2 linked regions of the Gloeocapsopsis sp. IPPAS B-1203 genome follow. The protein of the gene in region 2 binds, or shares a complex with, the protein of the main gene of each other region. Links are inferred from orthologs where the notes say so. Each region holds a gene or a part of one and is shown on either strand. Other genes may lie near its edges.

What was found.
Region 1: the proteins of CSQ79_RS02025 (region 2) and accD are in contact, whole or in part, in a solved structure (PDB 8UXZ), measured with the Escherichia coli proteins. The link is inferred for Gloeocapsopsis sp. IPPAS B-1203 from one-to-one orthologs.

The regions. Positions count from the first base shown.
Region 1 is NZ_PEIG01000010.1:224,342-227,201, reverse strand. It holds accD (acetyl-CoA carboxylase, carboxyltransferase subunit beta), read left to right. Parts: upstream 1-894; coding sequence 895-1,827; downstream 1,828-2,860. Other genes in the region: glgB (1,4-alpha-glucan branching enzyme), read right to left, coding at 2,159-2,860; CSQ79_RS18450 (protein-tyrosine phosphatase family protein), read right to left, coding at 168-713; CSQ79_RS18455 (putative signal transducing protein), read left to right, coding at 1-54.
Region 2 is NZ_PEIG01000001.1:445,354-449,517, forward strand. Bases 721-3,551 are described here. They hold CSQ79_RS02025 (acetyl-CoA carboxylase carboxyltransferase subunit alpha), read left to right. Parts: upstream 721-1,562; coding sequence 1,563-2,540; downstream 2,541-3,551. Other genes in these bases: CSQ79_RS02020 (long-chain acyl-[acyl-carrier-protein] reductase), read left to right, coding at 721-1,284; CSQ79_RS27285 (hypothetical protein), read right to left, coding at 1,309-1,476; CSQ79_RS02030 (SDR family oxidoreductase), read left to right, coding at 2,845-3,551. Outside these bases: CSQ79_RS02015 (aldehyde oxygenase (deformylating)), read left to right, coding at 1-74; more of CSQ79_RS02020, read left to right, coding at 265-720; more of CSQ79_RS02030, read left to right, coding at 3,552-3,567; GTP cyclohydrolase I FolE, read left to right, coding at 3,697-4,164. UniProt on the Escherichia coli protein: Component of the acetyl coenzyme A carboxylase (ACC) complex. First, biotin carboxylase catalyzes the carboxylation of biotin on its carrier protein (BCCP) and then the CO(2) group is transferred by the carboxyltransferase to acetyl-CoA to form malonyl-CoA.

The DNA.
Region 1 (2,860 bases), on a different replicon or contig from region 2:
CTCTTGCTTAGTCCAATCGAAACTGAGGACAGCGATATACAGCCTAGCGATTAAAATTGCTGCTGCACTCAAGCAAACAGCATTATTAGATCTTGCTCTTTGCTAGTTCTGTCGCTTGCGCTTTGGGTTGTAGCGGTAGTTGAAATGTATCTATATAGTGCTCGGCATCAAGTTAACTTCCCTCTAAATCGATTACACTCATCCAGCAACATATTCAGTTCCGCAGCAACTTTCCAAGGATTGCGACCCTTAAAAGGGGCAGCGACGACTGCTTCATAAGGGTTTTTTCCAGTTTGTTTAACGGTTGCGATCGCGGCTTTGTTGGAGAATCCTCGTCCAGCCACAAGCCAAGCTGCTAAAACATGCCCCGTACGCCCAACGCCGCCAGAGCAATGAACAACAACTTTCTCATGATTCTGATTGGCGGCAGCTAAGAATGGTAGAATTTGGCGGATCAGAATTTCAGCGTCGGCAAAGTGAAAATCCTCGATCGGTGTCCAACAAACTTGGTCGATTCCGAATGTCTGTCGGTAAACATCAAGCAGATGGGAATAGCGAGTGAGTTGAGATTCAGGAAGCAAACAGCAGACACGCTTTATGTCTTGGTGCTGCATAAATTCAATCCACTCTTTCACTTGCTCGTTGCAATATCCAGGACGAGCAGAACCAAACACGATGGGTTCGTCCTCCGAGGCTGAAGCAAATTTATACATAGTGAGTGCATCAAATTGTTCAATCTGCTAAGGGTAAACGGGAACGTTAGCTATAAACTTCAAGCGCCATTTTTTAATAAAATCTCTACAATCTAAAATGCAAAATTGGATGATTTTATTTCCAAGCGACTACCGACTTGATTAAGATAAAGATTGCTACTACAAAATATGGCACAGTTTAATGTCTCTGTTTGATTGGTTTGCAAATCGGCGAAAATCTGGTCCTATTAGCCAGGAACGCCAAGAGCGTGACATTGCTGATGGGTTGTGGAGTAAATGTGTGGCTTGTGGAGTCTTGGCATATACCAAAGACTTGAGAGCTAATCAAATGGTCTGCCCAGAGTGCGGATATCATGTACGGGTAGACAGCAATGAACGCATCCGACAGCTGATTGACACGAATACCTGGCAACCACTCGATGAGTCTCTCAGTCCTACCGACCCGTTACAATTTCGCGATCGCAAAGCTTATAGCGATCGCATCCGCGAAACTCAGGAAAAAACTGGGTTAATCGATGCTGTGCAAACAGGTTTCGGACAACTTGAAAAACAGCCTGTCGCTTTGGGAGTGATGGACTTCCGGTTTATGGGCGGTAGTATGGGTTCTGTCGTTGGCGAAAAAATTACGCGCTTAATTGAACGCGCCACCCAAAAGCGCTATCCCGTAATTATTGTCTGTGCGTCTGGTGGAGCCAGAATGCAAGAAGGAATGCTGAGCCTGATGCAGATGGCAAAAATTTCGGCTGCGTTAGAATGCCATCGCGAAGCTCAACTTTTGTACATTCCGGTTTTGACTAATCCCACAACAGGTGGAGTCACTGCTAGCTTTGCGATGTTAGGAGATATCATCTTAGCTGAACCCAAAGCAACAATTGGTTTTGCAGGACGCCGCGTTATTGAACAAACGTTACGCGAAAAGTTACCAGAAGAGTTTCAAACCGCAGAAGATTTATTGCAGCATGGCTTTGTTGATGCGATTGTGCCCAGAACTCAACTGAAAAAAACGCTAGCTCAACTCATTAGCCTACACCAACCTGTGACTCCTACCCACCACCAGCTATTGCAATTAGAAGCGATCGCTTTATCTTCCACTATTGCTGATCCTGGCAAATAATCGACTATAGAGGGATGAAAAGCTAGGCTTAGCGATTAGTTGCACTAACACATGATGAGTCAATTCTATTTCTTTGCTTAACAGCGATTGAAAAGTAGAATTTCAGACTAACCTTGTGTGTCATTACAACTGATCGCTAAATTATCTTGCATGAATCACAGACGCCTTCCGACTGAAGTCGGGGCTATCAAAACAAAGTGTGCCTCCGCACACTAAAATAAAAGTTTTATTCACTTGTTATTAAGTCCACGGAGGTGAACTATCCTGCGGGAAGCCGCTACGCGTCTACGTTTGTTTAGTTACAAATTTATTCGCCACGCATTTTTTGCTCCTACCTCTTTAAAGCTTCTGCTGTTTTCTCTTGATCGAGTTTCAAAATAAGTACACCCAAAGGTGGTAGACACAAGTCAATTGAGTAAGGGTGATTGTGGTAAGACCATTCCTCAGACCATTTACCACCTAGATTACCCATATTGCTACCACCATATTCACGAGCATCACTATTAAAGATTTCTGTATAAAATCCAAATTCAGGAACACCAATGCGGTAATGCGAATGTGGCTGAGGGGTGAAATTGCAAACAGCAATAACAAAATCTTCCGGTTCTTTGCCGCGACGAATGAATGAAACCACACTATGGCGGTTGTCACTACAGTCAATCCATTCAAATCCTGCTTGTCCAAAATCTTGCGTATGTAAAGCAGATTCCGTGCAGTAAAGCTGGTTGAGGTCTTTCATAAATCGCTTTAGCTGTTGGTGCGGCTCATACTGCAATAAGTGCCACTCTAAATCGCCCCAAACATTCCACTCGCTCCACTGTCCAAACTCCATCCCCATAAACAGCGTTTTCTTACCAGGATGGGCAAACATGTAAGCAAACAAACAGCGCACGTTTGCGAACTTCTGCCAGCGATCGCCTGGCATTTTGCCAATTATATTGCTCTTGCCATGTACAACTTCATCGTGAGACAGAGCTAACATGAAGTTTTCGCTGTGGTGATACCAGATGCTGAACGTGACGTTATTTTGATG
Region 2 (4,164 bases):
AAGCGTTGAGTAATATTGGCTTCACTACCCGCGATATTATGCGGATGTCAGCATACGGACTTACAGCTGCATAAAACTTACCAAGGTGCAGGGGTGGTAAGCTCTGCCTCTGTATCAGTTTCACTGCATTGCTTAAACGTATCATCGCGCAAGTATGCCGAGTCCGAATTCGGCATTTCTGTGTGATATCTGGGGGAAATCATCCCTCAATTTCACACTATTAATTTTTCTAATAGCAGCCATAGGTCTAATACAGCACAATAAATGTTTGGTCTAATCGGTCATCTTACTAGTTTGGAACACGCCCAAGCAGTAGCTAAGGAGTTAGGCTACCCTGAATACGCAGATCAAGGGCTTGATTTTTGGTGCAGCGCTCCGCCCCAAATCGTAGATACTATCAAAGTTACAAGCATTACTGGTCAAATAATTGAAGGTCGGTATGTAGAATCTTGCTTTCTTCCAGAAATGCTAGCTTCACGCCGTATCAAAGCAGCAACGCGGAAAGTACTCAACGCTATGGCTCATGCGCAAAAGCATGGTATCAATATCACGGCTTTGGGCGGTTTCTCCTCGATAATTTTTGAAAATTTTAACTTGTACCAAAATCGACAAGTGCGTAATGTGCGGCTGGAGTTTGAGCGGTTTACGACTGGTAATACACACACAGCTTATATTATTTGCCGCCAAGTTGAACAAGCCTCTAGAAAGCTAGGCATTGAACTCTCAAAAGCAACCGTTGCAGTGTGTGGTGCTACAGGTGACATTGGCAGTGCAATCTGCCGTTGGTTGGACGCTAGAACAGATGTAGCAGAGTTGCTATTAATTGCCCGCAATCAAGAGCGATTACAACACTTGCAATCAGAACTCGGTCGTGGCAAGATTCTGAGCTTAGACGAAGCTTTACCTCAAGCAGATATTATCGTCTGGGTAGCCAGTATGCCCAAGGGAATGGAAATTGATCCTACAACGCTGAAGCAACCCTGTTTACTCATTGATGGTGGTTATCCTAAAAATTTAGTCACCAAGGTGCAGTATCCAGGTATAAGTGTACTTAATGGTGGGATTGTAGAGCACTCGCTTGACATTGACTGGCGAATTATGAGCATAGTGAATATGGATGTTCCAGCCCGCCAGCTATTCGCTTGTTTTGCTGAGTCGATGCTACTAGAATTTGAGAAGTTACATACTAACTTTTCTTGGGGACGTAACCAAATTACAGTAGAAAAGATGGAACAAATCGGTCAAGTATCTGTAAAACATGGTTTTCGTCCTCTACTAGTGTAGGAAACAGGGGTAAGGAGGAGCCAGTTACGTGCGGAGGTGTCCTCCGTTGAGGAGCCACTGCGTTGCGGGGGTTCCCCTCGTTGTAGCAAGTGGCGTCAAACTGGCGTTAAGGGGCGAGGGGCGGCGAGTGACTGGTGGAAGTGTGGGAGTGTAGGAGAGTGGGAGTGTGGGAGTGTAAAAGATAATTGTCAACTTCCCTCATACCCAACTGCCCGCTTACTCGCCTACCGCCTACCCAACTACCCACTTACCCAACTCTTTCTGAACCCCGACTCACTATGGCAACTACTGAGCGCAAACCGCTACTTCTAGACTTCGAGAAGCCGCTGATTGAACTTGAATCACGAATTGAGCAAATTCGCGAACTTGCGGCAGAAAATGGCGTCGATGTTTCCGAGGATATTCGCCAATTGGAAGCCCGCGCCATGCAACTACGACAAGAAATTTTTAGTAGTCTTTCGCCTTCGCAGAAACTGCAATTGGCACGACACCCACGCCGCCCAAGTACTTTGGATTACATTCAAGCAATTAGTGATGAGTGGATGGAAATGCATGGCGATCGCAGAGGCACTGACGATCCGGCTTTAGTTGGTGGAGTGGCAAAGTTGGCAGGACGCGCTGTTGTCATGTTGGGGCATCAAAAAGGTCGCGATACGAAAGATAATATTGCCCGTAACTTTGGGATGGCATCTCCTGGAGGTTATCGTAAGGCAATACGGCTCATGGAACACGCCAATCGATTTGGAATGCCGATCTTGACGTTTATTGACACGCCTGGCGCTCTACCAACAGCAGAAGCGGAATACAAAGGTGCAGGCGAGGCGATCGCTTATAATCTGCGTGAAATGTTTCGTTTTGAGGTGCCGATTATTTGTACTGTTATCGGCGAAGGCGGTTCTGGGGGAGCTTTGGGTATTGGTGTAGGCGAGCGTTTACTGATGTTTGAACACTCAGTTTATACGGTTGCCACTCCTGAAGCTTGCGCGGCTATTCTCTGGAAAGATGCTGCCAAAGCATCTCAAGCTGCAGTTGCTTTAAAAATTACAGCTCCAGACTTGAAAAATCTGGGTATTCTCGATCAACTCTTACCTGAACCAAGTGGTGGCGCACATTCTGATCCGCTTAGTGCAGCGACAATCCTTAAGCAAGCATTAATTGAAAACTTAGAAACTTTATTGCAAATGAATGGTCAAGAGCGACGTAAAATGCGCTACCAGAAATTTCGCAGACTAGGTGTTTTTACTGAATTATCTTAAGAAGTTTCATCAATTGCGATCGAGAAAGCAGGTGATATAATTACCTTTAGCGCGTAAAGAAACTTTACAAACAGCGCACCTGCAGAACAAATCATCTTGCTACAGGTCTGTAGTGAGGGTTGCTCATGGCAACTTGCTTGTGAGCAATCTGTTATTTGTCAATTCATCTGCACTCAAGCAGTTAATTTAGGTTACTCTATGCCAGAAGAACACTAATCTAAGTCTTAGAAACGATTAATCTATCTAGAGTAAGAAGTTGAGATAATGAGGAAGCAATGCCACTTCTTCAAGGAAACAGGAATTCATGAATTTGGCGAAAAGTAAAAGCGCCTTGATTACTGGTGCAAGTAGTGGAATTGGAAAAGCAACAGCTTTAGCATTTGCTAAGGTGGGAATTGATGTTGCACTAGTGAGCCGTTCTCAAGAAAAATTAGCGGCTGTAGCTAGTGCAGTGCAGCAAACAGGGGTAAAAGTTACAGCATGTCCACTCGATTTAGCTGATGTTGAACAAGTGCGAGAACAGATCAGCGCGATCGCAGCGGATTTCAAGGTAGATATTTTAGTCAATAGTGCTGGAATGGGATACACCGGAAATCTAAGTGAAACACCATTAACTGACTGGCAAGCAGTGATGAACTTGAATCTGACAAGTGTATTTCAATGCATTTTGGGAGTTTTGCCAATAATGCGCGATCGCGGCACAGGTACCATCATCAACGTTGCTTCTATAGCTGGCGTGCAGCCTTTTCCTAGTTGGGGTGCTTACTCTGCTAGTAAGGCTGGATTAATTGCACTTTCTAAAACCTTAGCCGCAGAAGAACGCCAGAATGGTATTCGCGTTACAACTATTTGCCCAGGTGCAGTCGATACTGAACTCTGGAACAGCGATACTGTAAAAATTAAACTTGAGCGCTCAGCAATGTTGACGCCAGAAAGTGTAGCCCAGTCAATTCTCCACACAGTACTACTGCCACAACAAGCAGTTATTGAGGAATTAACCTTAATGCCTAACGCAGGCGTTTTGTGAAGCGATCAGGAATAAACATACACTATCAACCTTCAGACACTGGCTGTAGGATTGACAATTACGGCTGAATGTGTTATAGGTCACAACCCTAAACATTAATTATACAAACCTTAACTGAAACTTGAGATCATGACTATTGGATTCTCTGGCGGTTCTTCCCGCTCTAACTCGCCTCTAATGCCAGATAGCTTAGAAGATAAAATTAATCGTATTGCAACAAGACCAGATCGCAATACTCAAAACGGTAAAGAAGCTAAATTGCAGCCACCTCCAGAAGATCTTGATGAAAAGATGGTGGACGCAGTACGCACAATGTTATTAGGCGTGGGAGAAGATCCAGATCGCGAGGGGCTTTTAAAAACTCCTAAGCGTGTTGTTGAAGCAATGCATTTTCTCACTAGTGGTTACAATCAATCGCTAGAAGAACTCGTCAATGACGCCATCTTTGACGAAGGTCACAATGAGATGGTACTGGTAAGAGACATCAATTTCTTTAGCTTATGCGAGCATCATATGCTGCCGTTTATGGGCAGAGCACACGTTGCATATATCCCGAATGAAAAAGTTGTGGGACTAAGTAAGCTAGCTCGTATTGTC